DNA from 3 places in the Lysinibacillus sp. ACHW1.5 genome. Region 1 is predicted to be linked to each of the others. Evidence: riboswitches for the same ligand, from Rfam matches in the RefSeq annotation. Region 1 holds a riboswitch; each other region holds the start of a gene.
What was found. Region 1 has a riboswitch for S-adenosylmethionine ahead of L6W14_RS02205 (MetQ/NlpA family ABC transporter substrate-binding protein). Riboswitches for the same ligand answer to the same signal wherever they lie in the genome.

Region 1 (3,865 bases):
AAAAAACTACAGCAACTACCCACTCAATTTTTTGCAGCACTCGTTCAAAAAGTAAACTTGGCCCTAGAAGAAGGGCGTGATGTCATTAACCTTGGGCAAGGAAATCCCGATCAGCCAACGCCTACTCACATCATTCAAGCATTACAGGAAGCGGCTGAAAATCCTCAAAACCACAAATATTCACCATTTAGAGGTCTCGCTGAATTACGCCAAGCGGCGGCCGACTTTTATCAACGTGAATATCAGGTAGAACTAGATCCTGATACAGAGGTAGCGATTCTTGGTGGAACAAAAATTGGTCTAGTAGAGCTACCTTTAGCTGTGTTAAACCCTGGTGACACGATGCTCTTACCAGACCCTGGCTATCCAGATTACCTATCAGGTGTCGTACTAGGAGACGTCAATTTTGAAGTAATGCCCCTTTTTGCTGAAAATGATTTCTTACCTGATTATCATGCATTACCTGATGAAGTGAAAGAAAAGGCAAAGCTTCTTTACTTAAATTACCCAAACAACCCTACAGGTGGTACAGCATCACTTGCGTTTTTTGAAGAGACCGTTCGCTTTGCGAAGGAACACAATATTATCGTATCACATGATTTTGCTTATGGGGCAATAGGATTTGACGGTAATAAACCAGTTAGCTTCCTTCAAGCAAATGGTGCAAAAGAAGTAGGAGTTGAAATGTATACATTATCGAAAACCTATAATATGGCTGGCTGGCGTATAGGCTTCGCTGTAGGGAATGCCGAGATTATTGCTGCTATTAATCTTATTCAGGATCATCTGTTTTGTAGTCAGTTCCCTGCCATTCAACAAGCTGCAGCAGTAGCACTGACAGCTTCCCAGCAATGTGCGGATGAACTACGAGCTACTTATGAGCGTCGCCGAAATGTACTCATTGAAGAAGCTAGAAGAATTGGCTGGCATGTTACGGCTCCAAAAGGCTCCTTCTTCGCATGGCTCCCTGTACCACTAGGCTATACAAGTGAACAGTTTGCTGATCTATTGCTCGAAAAAGCTGATATCGCTGTAGCAGCGGGTAATGGCTTCGGTCAATATGGTGAAGGCTATGTGCGCGTAGGGTTGCTGGTTAGTGAGGAGCGCTTACGTGAAGCAATCCATAGAATCGAGCAATTACAATTGTTTAATAGATAATGTGCCTTATCCTGTAGCTATCTCTAGCTACAGGATTATTACTATTTTTCAATTTTCCTTGGTTGCCCTAAACCATCTTCTAATGGATAAAATTGAACATGACCTGTTTCATCATCCCATTTTCGAATATGTTGAATACCTTGTACCTCTGCCAACACGATGTCAGCAGTTATAACAGGATTTCCCCCTTTTATTAAATGCCCACCCGATACTACACCACATTGATCACTCATAGAACCATGGAAATGTGTCTCATATCCACCATCTCGCTTACACACCACACCTGAACCTTGAATAAATTCTAGTGGTCCCTCTTTTTCAATCACATTACTAAAACGAACATGAATTTGAGCTGTTGCATCTGGCACTAAATAAACAAAGCTACTTTTTTGAAAGCTGCCAATACAGCTTACAATTGTTGCTGACTCTATATTATTCTCTTCGCAAAGCGCTTCAATCCCTTCAATGATATCTGTTCCCGTTAGAAAACGAGCACTAATAACCTTACCAAATGAACCTATACCATAATTAACTCTTACAGACATTGTTATCCCTCTTTTGTGTCGAAATATTATAATTATATAAAAAATTTAAAAATTATTTATTGACTTACTATACCCTATAAATTATATTAGTTCTATCGGAATTACAAAAAAATATTATAAATCTCTTATCAAGAGTAGCTGAGGGACTGGCCCTATGAAGCTCGGCAACCTCCTTTTTAAAGGAAGGTGCTAAATCCTGCAAACGATCTTCGTTTGATAGATAAGAGAGGACATCTTTTCATGAGCCTCTCTTAATTTGTAAGAGAGTTTTTTTATTTTCAAAAAACCGATAAAAACAATCTTGGAGGTATTTTCATGAAAAAGAAAAATAAATTTTTAGTAGGTTTAGCAAGTTTAACATTAGTAGCAGCTTTAGCAGGCTGTGGCTCTAAAGAAGATAGTAAAAGCCAAGCTGAAGGAATTGATGAAAAGAAAATCGTTGTAGGCGTCACTTCTGGTCCACACGAACAAATTGCAGAAGTAGCTGCTAAAGTAGCAAAAGAAAACGGGCTAGAAGTAGAGCTAAAATCATTTTCTGACTATGTTTTACCTAATACATCCTTAGCTGAAGGTGATCTTGATGCGAACAGCTATCAACACGAGCCTTTCCTGGATACATTTAATAAAGATCATGATACAGAGTTAGTACCAGTGGGCAAAACGATTTTAAATCCAATGGGTATCTACTCAGAAAAATATAAATCCTTTGATGACATTCCTGACGGAGCAACGTTTGGCTTACCAAATGATCCAACGAATGGAGCCCGTGCCCTCTTTGTTTTACAGGAAGCTGGCTATATTAAGTTAAAAGAGGGCGCAGACTTAACAGCCTCGATCCGTGATGTAGAAGAAAACAAAAAGAATTTAAAATTCATTGAATTAGAGGCCGCTCAAATTCCTAAACAACTTAGTGAAGTAGATGTAGCAGCTATTAATACAAACTTTGCATTAGAAGCTGGCATTAACCCTAAAGATGACTCTATTTTATTGGAATCTACTGATTCTCCATACGTAAACTATATTGTCGTGCGTGCTGAAAATGAAAATGATCCAACAATTAAAAAGTTCGTTGAGGCCTACCAATCTGATGAAGTACGTCAATTCATCGAAGAGGAATTCAAAGGTTCAGTAATCCCTAGTTGGTAATACATTCAGGAAGCTTCTATAAGCCGAAGAATCTGCCGAAATTCCTCTATAGGAAAACGAGCAGATTCTTGCTTTTTAGAAGGTAGAGAAAGGAGCATACAATCGCATGATTCAATTACAAAATATCTCAAAAGAATTCAAGTCGAAAAAAGGCATCATAAAAGCTGTGGATGGCATCAATCTTCACGTAAAAAAGGGACAAATTCATGGTGTAATCGGCTATAGTGGTGCTGGTAAAAGTACACTCATTCGTTGCGTTAATCTACTAGAACGTCCTACAGCAGGAAAAGTAGTGATAGACAATGTAGACATTACGACCCTTTCTCTTCACGAATTACGTCAAACACGCCAAAAAATCGGGATGATCTTCCAGCACTTTAATCTATTAAAAACAGCAACAGTTTACAATAATATTGCAGTTCCCTTAAAGCTACTAGGCTATAAAGAGGCGGAAGTAAAAAGCCGAGTAGCTAAGTATGCTGAAATTGTCGGTTTAACAGATAAACTAGACAGTTACCCCAATCAACTTTCAGGTGGTCAAAAACAGCGTGTGGCTATTGCGCGTGCCTTAGCACAGGAACCAGAAATTTTACTTAGTGACGAAGCAACAAGTGCACTTGATCCTGAAACAACGGAAGCCATTCTTGAATTGTTGTTAAAGATTAACCGTGAATTAGGAATTACAATTCTGCTCATTACACATGAAATGAATGTCATTCAAAAAATTTGTGATGAGGTTTCTGTTCTAGAATCTGGGAAAGTTGTAGAATTCGGCACAGCGATTGAACTTTTTGCAAAACCAAAGCACCCTACAACGCGAAAGTTTTTGAATACAATTTCACAACGTAATTTATCCCCTTCTCTTATTGAGCAATTAAATGTTTCAGGAAGTGTAATCCGTTTAACATTCCTTGGTGAAAGTACTGGTAAGCCATTATTAGCAGAAGTCACTAAGGTATACGATGTGCAACCAAATATTTTAACAGCTAATATTATTGAATTAAAAAACGGTATTG
Region 2 (3,865 bases), 1.0 Mb from region 1:
CAGGTATTTCTTATATTTATACGAATAATGAGTTACATGCTATTCCGGCAGATTCAACTTTCGGAATACCGATGAGTGTAGCATCCTTAGAGGAAAGTACACTTATTTCCGAGCAGGGAAAAAAAGAAGCGTTGAAGGATTTAACATTGCCAAACAATGGCTTCACAAAGGAAAGTTCTATCGGTGAATTTTTAACTTACTATTTAGGAGAGGAACTGGTGAAAAACCAAATTGCACCAGTCCTTGCAGGTGTTTATTCGGGAGATTTACATCAGCTTTCTATTGGCTCTACTTTACCGTATTTAATTGATTATAAGAATGATTTTGGAAGTATTATTAAAGGCTTTGATGCGAATCGTGAGCAATTTGTTAAAGCAGCGAACAAAAAATTTATATCCTTTAAAAATGGTTTATCTTCTTTAATTAATCGACTTGAACAAACCTTATCCGATGTAGAAATTATCAAGGGTGTTACTACACTAAATGTTCAAAAACAAGATAAGAACTACACAATTTCTTTAGCTAATGGTGAAATTATTGAGTCAGATTATGTCGTTTTAGCATTACCGAATGATTCTGTCCAAAATCTGCTACAGGATGAATCTTTAAACCGCTATTTTAACCAATTTACGACAGCGTCAGCAATTACTATCTATTTAGGTTTTGATGTGCCAGACGCTAAATTGCCAGCAGATGGAACGGGCTATATTGTTTCCCATAATTCAGACGTTACTTGTAATGCAGCAACTTGGACTAGTCGTAAATGGAAGCATACATCGAAAGAAAATAAATTACTTGTGCGACTCTTTTATAAGAGCATCAATCCAGCCTATGAGCAACTACGTGCCATGACTGATGAAGAATTGGCAGCAGTTGCTTTAGAAGATGTGAGAAAGAGCCTAGGAATAGAGGAGCAGCCAACTGTTGTGAATGTAACAAAGTGGATTGATCAAATGCCTAAATATGATTTAGCGCATCGTGAAGCATTACAAGGACTACTACAAGAATTACATGAGAACTATCCTAATTTATCGATTGCAGGGTGCTCATATTTTGGCGTAGGTATTGGTGCTTGTATTCAAAACGGGAAAAAAATTGGCGAAGAGCTTGCAAATGAACTTGCCAATTTCTAAGATTTTAAGTGAAAAAAAACTTTGTTATGTGAAATAGTCTTGACTCATTCGTCAGTAAACGATATGATTCTTTTAATTATTTAAAAAATTCATACTTAATTCTTATCAAGAGAAGCAGAGGGACTGGCCCATTGAAGCTTCAGCAACCAACTTTATTGTCAGGTGCTAAATCCAGAAGACCGTTGAGTCGAAGATGAGAAGGAACAACAATGATGAATCGTTAAAGCCTTCTTTTTTTATGAAAGAAGGCTTTTTATTATATAGAGACATAGGAAGAGAGGCTAATTTTATGGGATTGCTTGAAAGGTTAAAAACGCATGTATTGACGGCAGACGGTGCAATAGGCACAGTGCTATATGGCTATGGATTGGAGTATTGCCATGAGGAAATGAATGTTCAGAGACCCGAGTTAATTGAAAAGATTCATAGAGAATATATTGCAGCTGGTGCTGACATCATTCAAACGAATACGTACGGTGCAAATGCCATTAAATTAGCTCGCTATGGATTAGAATCAAAAGTCCAACAATTTAATGAAGCTGCTATCACCATCGCAAAACGAGCAGCGGCTGATGGCGGTCAATTTGTTTTAGGAACAATTGGTGGTATTCGGGGAATTCGTAAAAGTGATGCAACCTTGGATGAAATATTAGCGACTATTGAAGAACAAGCAAGCGTCTTACTTGCAGGGAATCCAGATGGCCTTTTACTTGAAACTTATTATGATTTTGAAGAATTAACAGCAACCTTAAAGATGCTACGAGAAAAAACAAAATTGCCGATTATTGCACAAGTTTCTATGCATGAGCCCGGTGTTCTACAAAATGGGATGTCTTTAAATAATGCTCTCCATGAGCTTGAAGCCCTAGGTGCTGATATTGTTGGTGTCAATTGTCGACTAGGTCCACACCATACTATTCTAGCATTTGAAGGTGTAGAACTTCCTAATAAGGCATTTATGTCGGCCTATCCAAATGCATCACTTCTGGACTTAGAGGATGGGCGTGTCGTTTATGAATCAGAAGCTGATTATTTTGGTCGAGCGGCTGTTGAATTGCGTGATCAAGGTGTACGTTTAATAGGGGGCTGCTGTGGTACAACACCCAAACATATTGCAGCAGCAAAGAAGTATTTAGAAGAGTTATCACCGGTTCAGGAGAAGCATGCGAAACCTGAAAAGATTGAGATTGTTCGGGAAGCGGAGCCAACAAAGTATGAGCCTCTTCATGAAAAGGTTAAACGTGAACGTTCTGTCATAGTAGAGTTGGATACACCTAGACATTTAGAGATTGACGGGTTCCTTGAAGGAGCAAAGCAATTATATGATGCAGGTGCAGATGTAGTTATGATGGCAGACAATTCATTGGCCTCTCCACGTATTAGCAATATTGCAATGGGAGCATTGTTGAAGAGCACACATGGTGTACGTCCACTAACTCATATTACATGTCGCGACCGTAATTTAATTGGTCTACAATCTCATTTAATGGGGTTAAATGCTTTAGGTATTCATGATGTGTTGGCTGTTACGGGTGATCCAACGAAAGTAGGAGATTTCCCAGGTGCGACAAGTGTTTATGATGTATCTTCAATGGAGCTAATCCAATTAATTAAGCAATTAAATGGAGGGGTCTCTTTCTCAGGTAAGCCACTTCGAAAAAAAGCAAATTTTTCAGTTGCTGCTGCATTTAATCCAAACGTCCGTGTGTTAGATCGTGCTGTGACACGCTTAGAGAAGAAAATTGAGCATGGGGCAGACTACTTCATTTCTCAACCAGTATATACGAAAGAAAAAATTGTAGAGATTTATGAGGCAACAAAGCATTTACAAGCTCCAATTTACATCGGTATTATGCCTGTTACGAGTTATAAAAGTGCTGAATTTTTACATCATGAAGTACCAGGTATCAAATTATCTGAAGATGCCTTAACAAGAATGAAAGCATGTGGAGAAGATAAGGAAAGAGCGACATTGGAGGGGATTGCCATTGCTAAAGAATTAGTAGAAGTGGCTACACAATATTTCAATGGCATTTACCTTATTACACCATTTTTACGTTACGATGTGACACTAGAGTTGATGAAATATATAGAGCAATTGGATGAACAGAAAAAAGGAGTAAGTATACATGGCTAAGCACTCGATTGAAGAGCAACTAGAGAAACGTATTTTAATTCTTGATGGCGCAATGGGAACAATGCTACAAAATGAAAATTTATCAGCAGAGGATTTTGGTGGCGAGGAACTTGATGGCTGTAACGAAAATCTTGTGCTTACTAGACCAGATGTTATTGAAAAAATTCACCATAAATACTTAGAGGCAGGCGCAGATATTATTTGTACAAATACATTTGGTGGGACGCCTCTTGTGTTAAATGAATATGATCTTGGCACAAAAGCAGAAGAAATTAATAAGCGTGCAGTGGAAATTGCTCGCCAAGCAGTGGATCGTTATTCGACATCGGATTGGCCACGTTTTGTCGCAGGTGCTATGGGACCAACAACAAAAACGTTATCAGTAACTGGTGGTATTACATTTGATGAGCTAGAGGAAAATTTTTATGTACAGGCAAAGGCATTAATTGAGGCAGGAGCTGACGTTTTGTTATTAGAAACAAGTCAGGATATGCTCAATGTCAAAGCAGGCACACTTGGCGTAAAGCGCGCTTTTGCATCAACTGGCAAAGAGCTACCTGTCATGATTTCAGGAACAATAGAACCGATGGGTACA
Region 3 (3,865 bases), 750 kb from region 1:
CCACAATGTGGACATACGGCAACTTCATATAGCAAAGGGTTTAGGCCATCGTAAACAGGCATGAAATCCGTTTGTTCTTCGATAATTTTATATCGATTAGGGCGAACTTTATATGTTGTAAACTGCTTTTTGCAAAATTTACAATCCACACTACTTTCATAGTAGTAAATGTTAAATGCCATAAGAATCAACTCCTTTGCGTACTCTAAAATTTTATTTCTTTTGTTCTATTTATACGTAAGATTTTATCGTTCAATGTATTTAAGATATTATCTTTTATTTTAACAATTTTGTGTTCTTTGGTATACTCCTTTAGAATTATTAAAATAAATATATTCAAAGAATTTTTATTTAAATATTATTATAAATACGCTTGTAATAGTTTTTATCGGAGGTGTAAATGGAAGTTATATAGTTTGCTTAAAGTTTGTCAAAATACTTTCACATATTTCAAGAGAGAAGAATTGTAAATTTAAATCAATTGGTTCTAAAAGACTATGATGGAGGTGCTCAAAATGAAGTGTAATATCGTGATTTTTGATGTAGACGGCACATTGATTAATTACGAGGATGGCTGTGTGGAAGAAAGTACAAAACAAGCTATTCAGCTATTGCAAGAAAAGGGAATTCATCTTGTAGCGGCTACTGGAAGACCCTTATCTATGTGCTATGAATTAAAAGCGCTGGGGATTGAAACCTTTATTACAGCAAATGGGGCCTATGTGAAACATAAGGAACTTGTCATACATAAAACTCCGATTGCCAAAGAAATTGTCTACAATATACAGGCTTTTGCACAGGAACAGCAGCATAGCCTAACATTTTTTACAGAGGAGTTATCTATGAATAGCATACAAAGTCCAGTAGCTTTAAGAGCGATGCAAGAAACTTTATCTTTACGGGATTTTCCACTTATAAATGAAAAAATTGTAGATGAAGAGGTTTTTCTCATGTGTTTATATGCGGATGAGCTGGCTGAAAAAAGATATACTAGCCAATTTTCGAATATATTTTTGCAGCGTTGGCATCCTTATATTGTGAATGTCTTACAGCAGGATGTTTCGAAGTCTATAGCTATTAAAGCGGTGCTTGATCATTTTAACATTGACCCTGAGAATGCGATTGCCTTTGGGGATGGGGATAATGATATTGATATGTTGGAGTATGTAGGAGTAGGAATTGCCATGGGAAATGGCAGTAAAGCTCTAAAAAGTGCTGCCAATTTTGTTACAAAGAAATCTACGGATGGCGGTATCAATTTTGCTTTACGTCAGCTTCAAGTCATTTAGAGCGCTGAGGCTACACTATATATAGCAGGTAGATTTTAATAAATTTTAGGTGGGATGATTTATGGCACATCACGTGCAGTCTCTAATTGAACATTACGGATATTTTGGGATTATCGTGATTCTAATTGGAGGTATTGTTGGGGTGCCACTTCCTGATGAGGTGTTTCTGACTTATGTAGGCTATAGTGTTTACCGAGAAAGTCTTGAACACATTCCTGCTTTAGTCAGTGCAATGATTGGTGCGATTGGAGGCATTACCTTAAGCTACTATATTGGTTATCGTTTTGGCTTACCGTTATTGCAGAAATATGGCCCTAAAATTCATATTACCGAGCAAAAAATTGACTTTACGAAAAAGATGTTTACAAAAATAGGACCTACCCTATTATTAATTGGCTATTTTATTCCAGGGGTACGCCATTTGACAGCTTATATTGCGGCTATTAATAATTATCCTTATAGAAAGTTTGCTCTTTTTGCCTATACAGGGGCATTTATTTGGACGTTCACATTTATATCATTAGGAAAGATGCTTGGAGAGAAATGGCGATTTGTTGGATACTATTTAACCCATTACAGTATCTATCTTATTCTTTTATTTATTATAGGGATGCTCATTGTTTATTTTTTATTTAAAAAAAGAAATGGACAAAAATAAAAGTCGGTATACGCTATACCGACTTTTATGTTATGGCAAAATAGCAAAAGATCGCACAGGGAAGCCAGATGCTTTTTCTGGCTTAGGTACGATATTGAAGATGATAGCGCCTTTCGCAGGTAGCTTGTCCAAATTAGCCATTAGCTCAATTTGATAGGTGTCTTGGTCAAGCACAAAATATTCGCCATCTAGCTTGCCATTTTTACGAAAATCAGCAGCAGAGTCCGTATCGAATGTTTCATGACCAATTGCGCTTACCTTGCGTTCTTGTAGTAAAAACTGTAAAGCTTCTAAACCCCAGCCAGGGATATGGTTATGTCCATCTGCATCCTTATTACTGAAAGCCTCTTTATCTGGCCAGCGCTTACTCCAATCTGTACGTAATGCTACAAATGTTCCTGCTTCAATTTCTCCATGCTTGTCCTCAAAATCAAGAATATCTTGAACACTTAATGAAAAATCATGGTTGCTCGCAGCCTCCTGTGATTTATCAATAACAACAAGGGGGAGAACAAGCTCTTTTAGTTCTAATTCTTCTAAGTAGCGAGTATCTCGCACAAAATGAATGGGTGGGTCGATATGTGTGCCATATTGACCAGGGAACGTGAATTGTTGAGCGAAGAAACCATCCTTATGAGAAAATAACGTTTCAAATTTAGCGTCCTCAAACATAAAAAAATGTGGAGAATTAGGGCCGAATGTATGTGTTAAATCAACCCACTGTTTCGATTTTAGTAATTGCAATGCTTGCAAAAGTTCATTAGACATCGATTTCCCTGCTTTCTGTAAAAAATAGTGGTAAATAAAAAGGAGTCCCCTAATAGAAGAGGACTCCTGCTTGAAACAACGGTAGTTCTTCTTCTCATCTTCAAGGCTGATCATTTTGCCAATTGGAATTAGCACCATACTGTTAGCTGGTTGCTGAGACTTCCTCGGGCCAATCCCTCCGTCTCTCTTGATAAGAAAAGTAATATAAGAATTTTCAGAAATAACAATACAAACACTTTAGCATAGTTTTTTATAGTTTACAAGTTCACTAGGAATTTTCACCAATTCAAATTCAAGGTGACTCCACAACAATCATTATCAATCAGACGTATTCTAAAACTGTCTGGTGTATAGTTCGTTTCAAATTTCATCGTAATGCCTGTTGATGTGATTAATTTTTCAACCTCTGTTTTATTTGAAAGTTGAGCAGCATTCATTAAATCATGTGCGAATTGTTGGGAGCTATCTATTTTATCCGTAAGTAATTGGGCTTGCTGCATCATCGCCTTTATCCGTGTTGCTGAAGCTTTTAATTTGTGTGTATCGACAGGTGGAAAAGGATTATTGGTCGGCATTGCTAAATGTTGCGAAAAGGGTCTAATGGCAAAATGATTAGCGATAGGCGATGTTGGATAATGATAGGGATGCACAAAATACGGATAAGGATTGTAATACAAGGTCATTCCTCCTATCCTATAACTGATATCCTATCTTATGTAGCCAAACTACATTCGGTGTTATTTTGCGGTGCAATGTTTGTCCTCCTCACCATTTAAAAAGGAAGCTAAAGTAAGCTTTTTTTTAGCCAAGTACATTCAAGACATCATCAATTTTTTTACTATGTGATAAAATGCCATAATTCATCCATGTTAAAAAGTCTACTTCATAGACACAGCTGCTTTTAACGGCAGCTAGATTTTTCCAAGTAGGAGTTTTTAAAATAGCACGTTCCTCATTTTCATAAATGGAATGTTGCTTATCAAATGTAATAAATAAATGATCCGCATCTAATTGCAACAATTGATCAAATGTCAGTTGTGCTTTACGTTGATTGTGCGGAATACCCCATACTAGTGAATGTGGCATTAAACCTAAGTCACGATATAAAATGGGGCCCGTATAGCCACATTCAGGACCCGCGTATAGAGTA

Region 2: another riboswitch for S-adenosylmethionine. It lies ahead of L6W14_RS20135 (bifunctional homocysteine S-methyltransferase/methylenetetrahydrofolate reductase); the one in region 1 lies ahead of L6W14_RS02205 (MetQ/NlpA family ABC transporter substrate-binding protein).
Region 3: another riboswitch for S-adenosylmethionine. It lies ahead of L6W14_RS21485 (cyclase family protein); the one in region 1 lies ahead of L6W14_RS02205 (MetQ/NlpA family ABC transporter substrate-binding protein).

What each region holds. Positions count from the first base shown of each region.
Region 1 covers NZ_CP091777.1:470,321-474,185, reverse strand. The annotation lists gene L6W14_RS02215 (pyridoxal phosphate-dependent aminotransferase) at 1-1,158, shown strand, start outside; gene L6W14_RS02210 (PPC domain-containing DNA-binding protein) at 1,200-1,703, opposite strand; SAM riboswitch class I at 1,826-1,930, shown strand; gene L6W14_RS02205 (MetQ/NlpA family ABC transporter substrate-binding protein) at 2,019-2,849, shown strand; gene L6W14_RS02200 (methionine ABC transporter ATP-binding protein) at 2,956-3,865, shown strand, end outside.
Region 2 covers NZ_CP091777.1:4,008,087-4,011,951, reverse strand. The annotation lists gene L6W14_RS20140 (protoporphyrinogen oxidase) at 1-1,133, shown strand, start outside; SAM riboswitch class I at 1,233-1,333, shown strand; gene L6W14_RS20135 (bifunctional homocysteine S-methyltransferase/methylenetetrahydrofolate reductase) at 1,423-3,270, shown strand; gene metH (methionine synthase) at 3,263-3,865, shown strand, end outside.
Region 3 covers NZ_CP091777.1:4,276,677-4,280,541, reverse strand. The annotation lists gene L6W14_RS21500 (DUF2225 domain-containing protein) at 1-182, opposite strand, end outside; gene L6W14_RS21495 (Cof-type HAD-IIB family hydrolase) at 516-1,289, shown strand; gene L6W14_RS21490 (DedA family protein) at 1,351-1,947, shown strand; gene L6W14_RS21485 (cyclase family protein) at 1,978-2,715, opposite strand; SAM riboswitch class I at 2,807-2,912, opposite strand; gene L6W14_RS21480 (YuzC family spore coat inner layer protein) at 2,994-3,398, opposite strand; gene L6W14_RS21475 (helix-turn-helix domain-containing protein) at 3,517-3,865, opposite strand, start outside.